Celeribacter indicus: one gene and its partner. The protein of the gene in region 2 interacts with the protein of the main gene of each other region in a pairwise test. Links are inferred from orthologs where the notes say so. Each region holds a gene or a part of one and is shown on either strand. Other genes may lie near its edges.

The links. The genes of interacting proteins can lie anywhere in the genome.
Region 1: the proteins of P73_RS19530 (region 2) and P73_RS13385 interact in binary tests that used the Escherichia coli proteins (3 or more experiments, as listed by UniProt). The link is inferred for Celeribacter indicus from one-to-one orthologs.

Annotation. Positions count from the first base shown.
Region 1 is NZ_CP004393.1:2,648,375-2,654,722, reverse strand. What follows is about bases 2,402-5,315. They hold P73_RS13385 (ABC-F family ATP-binding cassette domain-containing protein), read right to left. Parts: upstream 4,826-5,315; coding sequence 2,978-4,825; downstream 2,402-2,977. Other genes in these bases: P73_RS13380 (hypothetical protein), read right to left, coding at 4,867-5,313; P73_RS13390 (MarC family protein), read right to left, coding at 2,402-2,973. In the rest of the region: P73_RS13405 (leucyl aminopeptidase), read left to right, coding at 1-1,165; P73_RS13400 (DNA polymerase III subunit chi), read left to right, coding at 1,172-1,630; P73_RS13395 (retropepsin-like aspartic protease family protein), read right to left, coding at 1,715-2,311; more of P73_RS13390, read right to left, coding at 2,347-2,401; ndk (nucleoside-diphosphate kinase), read left to right, coding at 5,499-5,921; P73_RS25030 (YqaE/Pmp3 family membrane protein), read right to left, coding at 5,994-6,170; P73_RS13365 (hypothetical protein), read right to left, coding at 6,249-6,348. UniProt on the Escherichia coli protein: Genetic data indicate it may be involved in ribosome assembly or function.
Region 2 is NZ_CP004393.1:3,966,916-3,975,333, reverse strand. Bases 2,376-5,889 are described here. They hold P73_RS19530 (2-oxoglutarate dehydrogenase E1 component), read right to left. Parts: upstream 5,549-5,889; coding sequence 2,576-5,548; downstream 2,376-2,575. Other genes in these bases: sucD (succinate--CoA ligase subunit alpha), read right to left, coding at 5,674-5,889; odhB (2-oxoglutarate dehydrogenase complex dihydrolipoyllysine-residue succinyltransferase), read right to left, coding at 2,376-2,571. Also shown: P73_RS19555 (MAPEG family protein), read right to left, coding at 1-105; P73_RS19550 (MAPEG family protein), read right to left, coding at 105-500; P73_RS24585 (hypothetical protein), read right to left, coding at 497-1,039; more of odhB, read right to left, coding at 1,045-2,375; more of sucD, read right to left, coding at 5,890-6,561; sucC (ADP-forming succinate--CoA ligase subunit beta), read right to left, coding at 6,567-7,760; P73_RS24580 (glycosyltransferase family 2 protein), read right to left, coding at 8,050-8,418. UniProt on the Escherichia coli protein: E1 component of the 2-oxoglutarate dehydrogenase (OGDH) complex which catalyzes the decarboxylation of 2-oxoglutarate, the first step in the conversion of 2-oxoglutarate to succinyl-CoA and CO(2).

The sequences.
Region 1 (6,348 bases), 1.3 Mb from region 2 along the record:
CGGCGCGGCACTCGGCAAGGAGGGGGCGCTCGTGCTGCCGGGCGGGTTGAAGCGGGTCGCGGATCTCGCGCTCGGCCTCGCGCTGCGCGCCTACAGGTTCACCGATCACAAATCCGAAGGCCCCGCCGCGGAGGTGCCCGAGGTGACGTTCGCCGTCGCCAAGCCGGAAGAGCTCGATCTCTCCGCCACCGCGGCGCTGGCCGAGGGCGTGTTCTTCACCCGCGACCTCGTTTCCGAACCCTCGAACGTGCTCACCACGACCGAATTCGCCAGGCGCCTCTCGGAACTCGAAAGCCTCGGCGTCGAGGTCGAGGTGCTCGAAGAGGACCAGCTTGCCGAACTCGGCATGCGCACGCTCCTCGCGGTCGGGCAGGGCTCGGCGAGCCCCTCGAAGGTGGTCGTGATGCAGTGGAAGGGCGGCGCGGAGGAGGCTCCGCTCGCCCTCGTCGGCAAGGGCGTCGTCTTCGACACGGGCGGCATCTCGCTCAAGCCCGCCGCCGGGATGGAGGACATGACCATGGACATGGGCGGCGCGGGCACGGTCGCCGGAGTGATGAAATCGCTCGCCCTGCGCAAGGCGCGCGGCAATGTCGTCGGCCTCGTCGGCCTCGTGGAGAACATGCCCGACGGCAACGCGATCCGTCCGGGCGACGTGGTGAAGTCGATGAAGGGCGACACGGTCGAGATCATCAACACCGATGCCGAGGGGCGTCTCGTGCTCTGCGACGTGCTCTGGTATGCGCAGGAGCGGTTCGGGCCGCGCGGCGTGATCGACCTCGCCACGCTCACCGGCGCGATCATCATCGGCCTCGGGCATGAGAATGCGGGCGTCTTCTCCAATGACGACGCCTTCTGCGCCGCCTTCCTGAAAGCGGCCGGGACCGAGGGCGAAGGCGCCTGGCGCATGCCGCTCGGCCAGGCCTATGACGACCAGCTCAAATCCGATGTCGCGGACATGAAGAACGTCGGCGGACGTCCGGCCGGCTCGATCACCGCGGCGCAATATCTCAAGCGGTTCATCAAGGAAGGCACACCCTGGATCCATCTCGACATCGCTGGCGTGGCGTCGGTGAAATCGGCGACGACACTCGCGCCGAAGGGCGCGACCGGATGGGGCGTGCTGGCGCTCAACCGCCTCGTCGACGACCTGAACCCGGCGACGTAGGCGCCGATGGGCGCGGTTTTCTTCTATCACCTGACGCGCAACCCGCTCGCGGCGACGCTTGCCACGCTGGCGGAAAAGTCGCTTGCGGCGGGCTGGCGCGTGGAGGTGCGCGGGCGCTCGGAGGAAATGCTGCGCGGGCTCGACGCCGCCCTCTGGACGCGGGAAGGCTTCCTGCCGCACGGCCTTGCAGGCGGGCCGCATGACGCCGACCAGCCGATCCTGCTCACGACTGCGCCCGGCGGAAACGGCGCGGCCTGCGTGATGAGCGTGGGCGGCGCGGAGATCGCGCCCGACGAACTGGCCGGCCTGTCGCGTGCCTGCATCCTGTTCGACGGGCACGACCCGGAGGCGGTGCAGCAGGCGCGGGGCCAGTGGACGGCGCTCACCGCCGCCGGTATCGAGGCGCAATACTGGTCCGAGGAGTCTGGCCGCTGGGAGAAGAAGGCCGAGAGCCGCAAGGGCTGAGCCTTCATCTGCTCGGAAATATTCCGGGGTGAATTGCGCCGCAGGCGCAAGAGGGGCAGCGCCCCTTTGCCTGCGGCCCGGCGCCTACCGCGTCAGGATCAGCTTGTCGCGCTGGATCTCGATCCGCTCGTAGCGGCGCAGGTAATCCATGCCAAGAAGCGAGCCGAACAGCTCGCCGTCCGTGACATAGGCCCGTACCTTGCGGTCGTGCACGCCCTCGAGGTCGAGCGTGTCGAGGGTCACGGGGGCGGTCCGCACGGTGCCGTTCGCCGTCTGGGCACGGCCGGTGAAAACGAGATTGCCGATGTCGATCCCGGCGCGTTCGGCATCCTCCATCGACAGGACCACATTCGACGCGCCGGTGTCGACGAGGAAGGCGACCGGCGTGCCGTTGACCGCCGCCCGGACGGAGAAATGCCCGGTCATGTCGCGGTCGACCGCAATGATCCCGTCGCCGCGGCTGATCTGCGCCGGGGCGAGGCGGGGCCGGACGTCCTGCCACAGCCCCACGGCCGAAAGCACACCGATGAAGATCAGCGCCCAGAGCACCGCATGGCGCACCATCGCCCCGAGAGTCCGGCGGTTGGCGATGACGTAATAGAATGCCACCGCCCCGAGAAGGAGCGAGAGATAGAGGATGCGGGCGGTGTCGAAGCTCTCCATGCCCTCATAGATAAGCATCCCCGCCGCGCTTACCAGAGCGGGCGCACGTCCCGTCAGCCCGCGAAGAACAGTGCCTTGACCCCGTCGGCGACAAATTGCACCGACAGGGCGGCGAGCAGCATGCCCATGAGGCGCGTCACGACGTTGATGCCGGTCGCGCCCAGAAGCCGCTCCATCGCGGTGCTGAGTGAGAAGAGCACGAAGACGAGCACGAGCACGGCGGCCATCACGCCGATCATCAGCAGCGCTCCGCTCACCCCCTGCGACTGGTCGATGAGCAGGATCATCGAGGTGATCGCGCCGGGTCCGGCCAGCAGCGGCGTGGCGAGGGGAAAGACCGAGGGATCCGCGACCGGCTGGTGTTCCGGGTGCTCGGCATGTTCGCTGCGCCGTTTCGACCGTCTCTCGAACAGCATCTCGAGCGCGGTGAGGAACAGCAACAGCCCGCCGGCGATGCGGAAGGCCGGCATGGAGATGCCCGCGAATTCGAGGACGCGGTCTCCGAACAGGCCGAACGCCGTCAGGATCGCGAAGGCGATCAGCACCGCGCGCAGCCCGACCGCGCGGCGATGCGCGGGGGTCGCGCCCTGGGTTAGCGCGATGAAGAGCGGCGCGAGCCCGATCGGGTCGATGATGACGAAGAGGGTGAGGAAGGCGGTGACGAGGGTCTGGACGTCCATCGCCTCAGCCCCCCGCGGTCTCGAGCTTTTCGAGCGCGTCCATCCACATCGCCTCGGCGCGGGCCATGGCCTCGCTCACCTCGGCATATTTCTTCTGCCAGACCACGGCGGCGGCCTTGTCCTCGTAGAGTTCGGGATTGGCGAGCTTCACCTGGAGCTTTTCGCTCATGTCGGTGAGCTTTTCGACGCGGTCCTCGCATTTGCGCACCTCGGCGCGCAGGGCGAGGATTTCGTCGCGGGAGGCGCGGCGGGGCTTCGGCGCAGGCTTTGGCCTGTCCTCCTTCGGCTTGTCGTCGCCGGTCAGCAGCAGGCGGCGATAGGCGTCGAGATCGTCCTCATAGGGCGACACGCGCCCGTCCTTCACGAGCCAGAGCCGGTCCGCGACGAGCGACAGAAGGTGCATGTCATGCGACACGAGCACCACCGCGCCGGTGTATTCGGTCAGCGCCTCGACCAGCGCTTCGCGGCTCTCGATGTCGAGGTGGTTCGTCGGTTCGTCGAGGATCAGAAGATGCGGCGCGTCGAGCGTGGCGAGCAGCAGCGACAGCCGCGCCTTCTGCCCGCCCGACAGCCGCCCGACCTCGGTCTCCGCCTGATCCGCACCGAGGCCGAAGCCCGCGAGCCGCGCACGCAGCTTTGTCGGTTCGAGACCGGGCAGGGCACGGCGCAGGTGTTGCAGCGGACTCTCGTCGAGATGCAGCTCGTCCACCTGGTGCTGGGCGAAGAAGCCGACGCGCAGCTTGCGATGCCGGGTGATCTCCCCACCCATCGGGTCGAGCCGGTCCGACAGCAGTTTCGACAGCGTCGACTTGCCCTCGCCGTTGCGCCCCAGAAGCGCGATGCGGTCGTCCTGGTCGATGCGCAGGTCGAGGCGCTGGAGCACCGCCTTGCCGTCGTAGCCGACGGAGACGCCTTCGAGCCGCAGGATCGGCGGGGACAGTTCCTCGGGCTCGGGGAAGGTGAAGACGACGCGCGCCGCATCCTCGGGCGCGGTGATCGTCTCCATCTTCTCGAGCATCTTGACGCGGCTCTGCGCCTGTTTCGCCTTCGACGCCTTCGCCTTGAACCGGTCGACGAAGCTCTGGAGATGGGCGCGCTGCGCCTCCTGCTTTTTCGCCGCCGCGGCCTGCACCGCCCGCTGGGCGGCACGGGTGCGCGTGAAATCGTCATAACCGCCGGTGTAGAGCGTCAGCTTCTTGCTCTCCAGGTGCAGGATCGAGCCGACGGCGCGGTTCAGCAGCGCGCGATCGTGGGAGATCAGCAGCACGGTATGCGGATAGCGCGCCAGATATGTCTCGAGCCAGAGCGCGCCCTCGAGGTCGAGATAGTTCGTCGGCTCGTCGAGCAGCAGGAAATCGGGCTGGGAGAACAGCACCCCCGCGAGGGCCACGCGCATCCGCCAGCCGCCGGAAAAGGCGGAGCAGGGCATGGCGATCTCGTCTTCGGTGAACCCGAGGCCCCGGAGAATCGCGGAGGCGCGGCCTTCCGCGCTCCAGGCGTCGATATCGGCGAGCCGGGTCTGGATCTCCGCGATGCGATGGGGATCTGTGGCGGTCTCTGCCTCCGCCATCAGCGCGGCGCGCTCGGTGTCCGCGGCGAGCACCGTGTCGAGCAGCGAGACCTCGTTGCCCGGCACCTCCTGCGCGACGCCGCCGATGCGGGCGCGCGACGGCACCTCGATCGCACCGCCCTCGAGCGTGAGCTCACTGCGGATGATGCGGAACAGCGTGGTCTTGCCCGCGCCGTTGCGGCCCACGATCCCGACCTTGTGGCCGGTGGGAATGGTGACGGAGGCACCCTCGATCAGGGTGCGGCCTTCGACGGAATAGGTGATGTCGCGGATCTTCAGCATGTCGTCCGCATATCAGCGCGCGGCAGGGCGGTCCAGTGGGGTCAGAAGGAGGGCAGCACGCCCTCGATATCGGAATTGTAGCGCCACCAGACCGGGATGATGCCCTCCTCGCGCTTGTGCGAGACGATGTTGATATAGAAATAGTCGGTGCCGCCCGCAGGCCAGAAGGCGAGCACTTCCTCGACCCAGGATCCCGAGAGTTCGCGGTGATAGAGAATGTCGCTGCGGTCGAGCGAGGGTCCATAGATCGTGTCGAGCTTCTCGGCGAGGCTCGTCACCTCCGCCTCGCTGTAGGCACGGGTGCCCGACAGCGCCCGGATCAGGCCGGGATAGTCCCCCGCCGTCGCCAGATCGGTGAGCGTGCGGATCATCGCGCGCCGGTCGTCATAGAGCGGATAGCCGTCGAGACGGTCCTGCGCCGCCATCGGGGCGGCAAGCGCAAGCGCCGCGAGCAGGGCGGCGGCGAGGACGGCGGCGGGACGGCGCATGGCGGATCTCCTTTTGCGCGGGCAGGGATGCGCGGCACAGGATTTGTCGCGCCCGCCGGCCCTCCCTGTCAAGCCGCGCTCAATCACCGCTTTCCAAACCGCGCCCCCCATGTTATCCGGCGCGCGATCACGGGGCGCGGGACTGGCCGGGCCCTTCCGACGACTTTCAGCCGCAAGAGGTTTCCATGGCGATCCAACGCACCTTCTCCATCATCAAGCCCGACGCCACCAAGCGCAACCTGACGGGCGCCATCACCGCGAAGCTCGAGGAAGCGGGCCTGCGCGTCATCGCCTCCAAGCGCATCCGGATGACGCTCGAGCAGGCGCAGACCTTCTACGGTGTGCACAAGGATCGTCCCTTCTTCGGCGAGCTGTGCGAATTCATGACGTCCGAGCCGGTGGTCGTGCAGGTGCTCGAAGGCGAGAACGCCATCGCGAAGAACCGTGAAGTCATGGGCGCGACCAACCCGGCCGATGCCGCCCCCGGCACGATCCGCGCCGAATATGCGCTCTCCGTAGGTGAAAACTCCGTCCACGGTTCCGACGCGCCGGAAACGGCCGCCGAGGAGATCGCCTATTTCTTCTCCGGTCTCGAACTCGTCGGCTGAGCCGGCCGGAATTCCCGGAAACGGAAAAGGCCGCCCCGCGGGGCGGCCTTTCTCATGTGTTCCGGGCCGGGATCAGATCCGGCGGGTGTCGGGCGTGCGGGCAATGATCCACACCGCGTGGACGATGCCGGGGATGTAGCCCAGAAGGGTGAGCAGCACGTTGATCCAGAAATGCTTGCCCAGTCCCACCTGGAAGAACACGCCGAGCGGCGGGAGGATGATCGCGAGGATGATGCGGACGAGGTCCATGGGGCTCTCCTTTCCTTGTGTTGACATGTCAACGGAAAGGACCGGACCAAGGTTCCCGGCGGCTGCCGGACCCGCGGATCAGATCAGCGCCCAGTCGTGGAAGCGGTAGGTTCGGGGTTTCTTCGTGGGAAGGGGGATCGGGATCGTGCCGGTCGTCTCCGACCGGCCCGCGCCGGTG
Region 2 (8,418 bases):
CGTGTAGCCCGGCCCGAGATCGGCATTCGCCATGACGGAGGCCACCGCGAATTGCGCGATGTGCATGAGGCCCGCGAGGGCGAGGGCGACGAGTTCGGGGGTCATCAGAAAAAGCTCGCGACGATCATGGCGAAGGTGGCGAGGAAGCCGACGAGGAAGATCATCGAGCGCCAGGGCACCCAGCCGAAGGCGTAGGCGGGCAGGTAGAGCGCGCGGGCGGCGACGTAGATCCAGGCGCAGAGCGCGGTGAACCAGCCGTTCGACTGTGTGAGCTGGACGAGGAGGACGGCGGTGATGAAGAGGCCGGTGTTCTCGACATGGTTCGACAGCGCGCGGCGCAGGCGACCGGTGGTCTGCGACAGCCGGCCGTCGAGATCCTCGCGGGTGCCGGCGTTGCCCTCCCGGCCCACGTCCTTTTCCAGCGCACGCTGGGACCAGAGCACGGCGACGAGATGGACGAAGGCGGTGGCGGCGAGGGCGGCGAGTTCCGGGGTCATCATGGGGTCTCCTGAGACAGGGCGCGAAGATGGGTGAGGAATTCGCGCGTGTGAAACCGTGCCGCGGAGAGCGACAGGAGGGCGAGGACGAGGCCGAAGGCGATCCGTCCGGGTGCCGGGTCCACGGGGAGGAGGGGCAGGGCTGCGGCGAGTTCGGTCAGGCTGGCGACGATCCCGACCCCGGCGAGGCCGCACAGCAGGTCCACCTTGAAGCGGATGTCGTCATAGCGGCGTTCCAGAAGGGGATATCCGCGCACCAGCCGCGCCACCCGCACGAAGGTCGGCACGCCGTCCTCGAGCCGCGATCTCAGGAGGAGAAAGGCGCTTTGGCCCAGGACGGAGGCGACCTGACCAATGAGGAAGAAGAAGAGCACGGCGGCCAGCGTCTGCGAGGGGTTGATGTCGATCTCCCCGAAGTTCCAGTCCGGGTCGCCATGGGCGGCAAGCGCGGCGACGGAGGGGGCGAGGAAGAGCAGGAGGGCTCCGAGCGCGATCGGCTGAAAGAGTCTTTCAACGAACTGGTTGATCGCGCCCGGAAACATCGTGGTTACAGATCCATCAGCAGCCGGCGCGGATCCTCCAGCGCTTCCTTGACGCGCACGAGGAAGGTCACGGCGCCCTTGCCGTCGACGATGCGGTGGTCGTAGGAGAGCGCGAGATACATCATCGGGCGGATTTCCACCTTGCCGTTGATGGCCATCGGGCGGTCCTGGATCTTGTGCATGCCGAGGATGCCCGATTGCGGGGGGTTCAGGATCGGCGAGGACATCAGCGAGCCGTAGACGCCGCCGTTCGAGATCGTGAAGGTACCGCCCTGCATCTCCGCCATGGAGAGCTTGCCGTCGCGGGCGCGGCGGCCCTTCTCGGCGACCGCCTTCTCGATCTCGGCGAAGGACATGCTGTCGGCGTCGCGGATCACCGGGACGACGAGGCCCTGCGGCGTGCCGGCGGCGATGCCCATGTGGACATAGTTCTTGTAGACGACGTCGGTGCCGTCGATCTCCGCGTTGACCTCGGGCACTTCCTTGAGCGCGTGGCAGCAGGCCTTGGTGAAGAAGGACATGAAGCCGAGGCGCACGCCGTGCTTCTTCTCGAAGAGATCCTTGTATTCGTTGCGGAGCGCCATCACCTCGGTCATGTCCACCTCGTTATAGGTGGTGAGCATGGCGGCTGTGTTCTGGCTTTCCTTGAGGCGGCGCGCGATGGTCTGGCGCAGCTTCGTCATCTTCACGCGCTCCTCGCGGGCGGCGTCATCAGCCGGAACCGGTGCGCGCGGGGCCTGAGCCGCGGCGGGGGCCGGCTGGGCGGCGGGCCGGCTCAGCGCGTTCAGCACGTCTTCCTTCATGATGCGGCCGTCCTTGCCGGTGCCGGTGACCTGCGCCGGATCGAGCCCCTTTTCCGCCATCAGCTTGGTGGCGGAGGGCGCGTTTTCCACGTCCTTGCCACCCGCGGGTTTCGGCGGTTCGGCGGCGGCGGGCGCCGTGGCGGGGGCGGCGGCGACGCTGTCGCCGGTGGAGAGTTCGGCGAGTTTGCCCCCCGCGGCGACGGTGTCGCCCTCATTGGCGACGATGGCGGACAGCGTGCCGGCGGCGGGGGCGGGCACCTCGACGGAGACCTTGTCGGTCTCGAGTTCGCAAAGCATCTCGTCGGCGGCGACGGTGTCGCCCACCTTCTTGAACCAGGTGGCGACGGTCGCCTCGGTCACGGATTCCCCGAGCGTCGGCACCATGACGTCCAGCGTCTGCGCGGTGTCGGTGGCGCGGCCGGTGACGGCGGGCGTGTCCTCGGCAAGCTCGGCATGGGCGCGCGGCTTCGTCTCCTCGGGGCCGGCGTTGCCTTCCTCCGCGATGGTGGCGAGCAGGGCGTCGACCCCGACCGTGTCGCCCTCCGCGGCGACGATCTCGCCCAGGGTGCCGGCGGCGGGGGAGGGGACCTCGACGGTCACCTTGTCGGTCTCGAGCTCGCAGAGCATCTCGTCGACGGCCACGGTCTCGCCCGGTTTCTTGAACCAGGTGGCGACGGTGGCTTCGGTCACGGATTCGCCGAGGGTGGGGACGCGGACTTCAACAGACATGTATTTACCCTTCGATGTTCAGCGCATCGTTCACGAGCGCTTGCTGTTGTGCTTTGTGCGAGGAGGCCAGACCCGTGGCGGGCGAGGCGGAGGCGGAGCGGCCGGCATAGACCGGGCGCGTGTGTTTCGCGCCGATGCGGGTCAGCACCCATTCGATGTTCGGCTCGACGAAGGTCCAGGCGCCCTGGTTCTTCGGTTCTTCCTGGCACCAGACGATCTCCGCGGATTTGAAGCGTTCGAGCTCCTTGACCATGGAGAGCGCGGGGAAGGGGTAGAACTGTTCGAGGCGCAGGATGTAGGTGTCGTCCTTGCCGGCGGCGTCGCGCGCCTCGAGCAGGTCGTAATAGACCTTGCCCGAGCAGATCACCACGCGTTCGATGTCCTTGTCGGCCTTGAGCTTCAGCTCCGACTTGCCGGTGCCCATGTTGGCGTCGGCATCGTCCCAGAGGACGCGGTGGAAGGAGGAGCCCTCGAGGAAGTCGGCAGCCGTGGAGGTCGCGAGCTTGTGGCGCAGGAGCGATTTCGGCGTCATCAGCACCAGCGGCTTGCGGAAGGAGCGGTGCAGTTGCCGGCGCAGGATGTGGAAGTAGTTCGCGGGCGTCGTGCAGTTCGCGACGATCCAGTTGTCCTCGGCGGACATCTGGAGGAAGCGTTCGAGGCGCGCGGAGGAGTGTTCGGGGCCCTGGCCCTCGAACCCGTGCGGCAGGAGCATCACGAGGCCCGACATGCGCAGCCACTTGCGTTCGCCCGAGGAGATGAACTGGTCGAACATGATCTGCGCGCCGTTGGCGAAATCGCCGAACTGGGCTTCCCACATCACGAGCGCGTTGGGTTCGGCCAGCGAATAGCCGTATTCGAAGCCGAGCACGGCATATTCGGAGAGCATCGAGTCGATGACCTCGTAATGCGCCTGGCCGTCGCGAACGTGGTTGAGCGGGTAGTAGCGCTCCTCGGTCTTCTGGTCGATGAGGGCGGAATGCCGCTGGGAGAAGGTGCCGCGGGTGCTGTCCTGGCCGGAGAGGCGGACGGGATAGCCCTCGGTCAGCAGGGAGCCGAAGGCCAGGGCCTCGCCCGTCGCCCAGTCGAAGCCTTCGCCGGTCTCGAACATCTGCGCCTTGGCCTCGAGCTGCCGGGCCACGGTCTTGTGGATGTTGAACGCCTCGGGATAGCTCGTGAGCGCGCGTCCGACGGCGGCCATGGTCTCTCCGGAGATGGCGGTCTGGCCGCGCTGGTATTCCTCGCCCTCGCGGTCGAGATGCGACCAGCGGCCGTCGAGCCAGTCGGCCTTGTTCGGCTTGAAGGTCTTGCCGGCCTCGAACTCGTCGTTGAGCTGGGCCTGGAAGGCGGCCTTCATGTCCTCGATCTCGCCTTCGGGGATGAGGCCGTCGGCGACGAGGCGTTCGGTGTAGAGCTGGAGCGTGGTCTTGTGCCGCTTGATGTTGGTATACATCGCCGGGTTGGTGAACATCGGCTCGTCGCCTTCGTTGTGACCGAAGCGGCGGTAGCAGAAGATGTCGATCACCACGTCCTTGTGGAATTTCTGGCGGAATTCGGTCGCGACCTTGGCGGCGTGGACCACGGCCTCCGGGTCGTCGCCGTTCACATGGAAGATCGGCGCCTCGACCATCAGCGCGATGTCGGTCGGGTAGGGCGAGGAGCGCGAGAAATGCGGCGCGGTGGTAAAGCCGATCTGGTTGTTCACGACGATATGGATCGTGCCGCCGGTGCGGTGGCCGCGCAGGCCGGAGAGGCCGAAGCATTCGGCCACGATGCCCTGGCCGGCGAAGGCGGCGTCGCCGTGCAGCAGCACGGGGATGACGGTGTTCCGCTCCTTGTCGTTATACTGGTCGGTCTTGGCGCGGGCCTTGCCGAGCACGACGGGGTTCACCGCCTCGAGATGCGAGGGGTTCGCGGTCAGCGACAGGTGCACCTTGTTGCCGTCGAATTCACGGTCGGAGGAGGCGCCGAGGTGGTATTTCACGTCGCCCGAGCCGTCCACGTCCTCGGGCTTGAACGAGCCGCCCTGGAATTCGTTGAAGATCGCGCGATAGGGTTTGCTCATCACGTTGGCGAGCACGGAGAGGCGGCCGCGGTGCGGCATGCCGATCACGACTTCCTTGGCGCCGAGATTGCCGCCGCGCTTGATGATCTGTTCCATGGCGGGGATCAGCGCCTCGCCGCCGTCGAGGCCGAAGCGCTTGGTGCCCATGTATTTCACATGGAGGAACTTCTCGAAGCCTTCCGCCTCGACCAGCTTGTTGAGGATGGCGCGGCGGCCTTCCTTGGTGAAGGCGATCTCCTTGCCGTAGCCCTCGATCCGCTCCTTCAGCCAGCCGGCCTCCTCGGGGTTCGAGATGTGCATGTATTGCAGCGCGAATGTGCCGCAATAGGTGCGTTTGAGCACGTCGAGGATCTGGCGCATGGAGGCATGGGCGAGGCCCAGGACATTGTCGATGAAGATCGGCCGGTCCATGTCGGCCTCGGTGAAGCCGTAGGATTTCGGATCGAGCTCCGGGTGCGGGTCCTGGTCGCGCATCTTCAGCGGGTCGAGATCGGCGATGAGATGGCCGCGGATCCGGTAGGCGCGGATGATCATGATCGCGCGGATGCTGTCGAGCACGGCGCGCTTGACCTGGTCCTCGGTGACGGCGACGCCCTGTTCGGCGGCCTTCTCCCGGATCTTGTCGGCGGCCTTGCCGGCGGCGGCGACGGGTTCGGCCCACTGGCCGTCGAGGGCATGGGTCAGATCGTCGTTCGGCACGGGCGGCCAGTCCGGGCGCGCCCAGGACGGCCCAGCCGCCTCGGCGGTGACATCGGAGGCCGCGTCACCCAGCGACTGAAAGAACTCGGCCCAGGAGGCGTCCACGGAGGAGGGATCCTGTGTGTACCGCGCGTAGACCTGTTCGAGGTATTCCGCGTTGTGCCCCTGCATGAAGGAGGAGGCGTGGAAGATGTCGTTGGGGCTCTGGTCGTTCATCGTCTTGACCTTGTCTGAGGTGCGTTTCCGTTTTCCGGCCGGCACGCGTCGCCTGATGTGGATATGCCTGCGTCCCATTAACACGGGGCGCAGGCGGATGTGTCAAATCGCGTCGCGGTGAGCGATCAGCCCTTGGCGATCGCCTCCTTCACGGCCTCGCCGAGGGTGGCGGGGCTGTCGGCAACGACGATACCGGCGGATTTCATCGCCTCGATCTTGCTTTCCGCGTCGCCCTTGCCGCCGGCGACGATCGCGCCCGCGTGGCCCATGCGGCGGCCCGGAGGGGCGGTGCGCCCGGCGATGAAGCCGGCGACCGGCTTCCAGCGGCCTTTCTTCTTCTGTTCGGCGAGGAATTCGGCGGCTTCCTCCTCGGCGGTGCCGCCGATTTCGCCGATCATGATCATCGAGGTGGTTTCCGGGTCGTCGAGGAACATGTCGAGCACTTCGATATGCTCGGTGCCCTTGATCGGGTCGCCGCCGATGCCGACCGCGGTGGACTGGCCGAGGCCGAGGTCGGAGGTCTGCTTCACGGCCTCATAGGTGAGCGTGCCGGAGCGGGAGACGACGCCGACCGAGCCGCGCTTGTGGATGTGACCCGGCATGATGCCGATCTTGCAGGCGTCGGGCGTGATGACACCGGGGCAGTTCGGGCCGATCAGGCGGGACTTGCTGTTGATCAGCGCGCGCTTCACCTTCATCATGTCGAGGACGGGAATGCCCTCGGTGATGCAGATGATGAGCTCCATCTCCGCGTCGATCGCCTCGAGGATCGAGTCGGCCGCGAAGGGCGGCGGCACGTAGATCACGGAGGCATTGGCCTCGGTCTTTGCCCTGGCTTCGTGCACGGAGTTGAACACCGGCAGGTCGAGATGGGTCGTGCCGCCCTTGCCCGGCGTCACGCCGCCGACCATCTTCGTGCCGTAGGCGATGGCCTGTTCGGAGTGGAAGGTGCCCTGCGAGCCGGTGAAGCCCTGACAGATGACCTTGGTGTTTTCATCAACGAGAATTGCCATGTCTGTTAGCCCTTCACTGCTTTCACGATTTTCTGGGCGCCGTCCTTGAGATCGTCGGCCGCGATCACGTTCAGACCGGAGTTCTGGATGATCTCCTTGCCGAGCTCGACGTTGGTGCCTTCGAGGCGCACCACGAGCGGAACCTTGAGGCCCACCTCCTTCACCGCCGCGATCACGCCCTCGGCGATGATGTCGCAGCGCATGATGCCGCCGAAGATGTTCACGAGGATGCCTTTGACGTTCTCGTCGGAGGTGATGATCTTGAAGGCTTCTGTCACCTTCTCCTTGGTCGCACCGCCGCCCACGTCGAGGAAGTTGGCCGGTTCGGCGCCGTAGAGCTTGATGATGTCCATCGTGGCCATGGCGAGGCCCGCGCCGTTCACCATGCAGCCGATCTCACCGTCGAGCGCGATGTAGTTCAGGTCGTGCTGGGAGGCGGCGAGCTCCTTGGAGTCCTCCTCGGTCTCGTCGCGCAGGCCGACGATGTCGGGATGACGGTAGAGCGCGTTGCCGTCGAAGCCGGCCTTGCAGTCGAGGCATTTCAGGTCGCCCGTATCGGTGACGATCAGCGGGTTGATCTCGAGCATCTCCATGTCCTTCTCGACGAAGAGACGGTAGAGGTTGGAGATGAGCTGCACGCATTGCTTGACCTGCTTGCCGCTCAGGCCGAGGGAGAAGGCGACGCGGCGGCCGTGGAAGCCCTGGAGGCTGGTGGCGGGGTCGATCGAGAAGGAGAGGATCTTCTCCGGCGTGTTCGCGGCGACCTCCTCGATGTCCATGCCGCCCTCGGTGGAGGCGACGATGGAGACGCGGGAGGACTGGCGGTCGACGAGCAGGGCGAGGTAGAGTTCACGCTCGATATCGGAGCCGTCCTCGATATAGATGCGGTTCACCTGTTTGCCGGCGGGGCCGGTCTGATGGGTGACGAGCGTGTGGCCGAGCATGGCCTGGGCTTGCTGCGCGGCTTCCTCGACGGATTTGGCGAGGCGCACGCCGCCCTTTTCGCCGGCGCCGGCTTCCTTGAACTTGCCCTTGCCGCGGCCGCCGGCGTGGATCTGGGCCTTCACCACCCAGAGCGGGCCGTCGAGCTCTCCGGCCGCCGTTTTCGCATCGGTCGCGTTGAGAACGACACGACCGTCGGAAACCGGTGCGCCGTATTCCTTGAGAAGGGCTTTCGCCTGATACTCGTGGATGTTCATAAGAGATACCTCTCCCTGGTTCTATCGCGGTTCACATGACACAGGGCAGCGGCCGGAAAAAAGGGATTTCAGCGGGCTGAGCGGGAATTGGCGCATGTTTCGGGGATTTGTGATCACACGCGCGATTGCTGTGATCACAAATTTTCTAGGGGCCGCAACGCGCCGAATCAAATGGAGATTCATGTCGGGACCGGCGGGGCGGAGGCGCGCGCTCGCAGGCGGGGGACGCCGGCGGGGCGGGCGATGGCGAGGCCGGGGCGGCATCTGTTTCCGGGCGGCTCCGGCCCCGTCACATGTCAAACCCGGCCGTCCTGAAGAGCGCCGCCTCGCGGTGGCGCAGGAGGGCATCGAAGCCGGTGCGGCCGAGGTCGAGGCCGTCGCAGTCGCGGGGACGGAACGGCGCCGTGTCGAGCACGCCGAGGGCATCCAGCATTGCCGCCTGCCGCGCGTCGAGCTGCTGCACGCCGCGGACCAGGGCCATGACCTCTTCGGGCTGGCCGGCATGGGAGCGGACGAAGCGGTATTGCCTCTCGCGCGCCGCGCCGATCTGGCGTTTGGGCCCGGAATAATTCTCGAATGCCTTGCGCAGCAGCTTCAGCGCATAATGGAGCGGCGTGAGCCCGTCGAAATGGAGGAGCATCCGCCCCGGTGCGCGGGC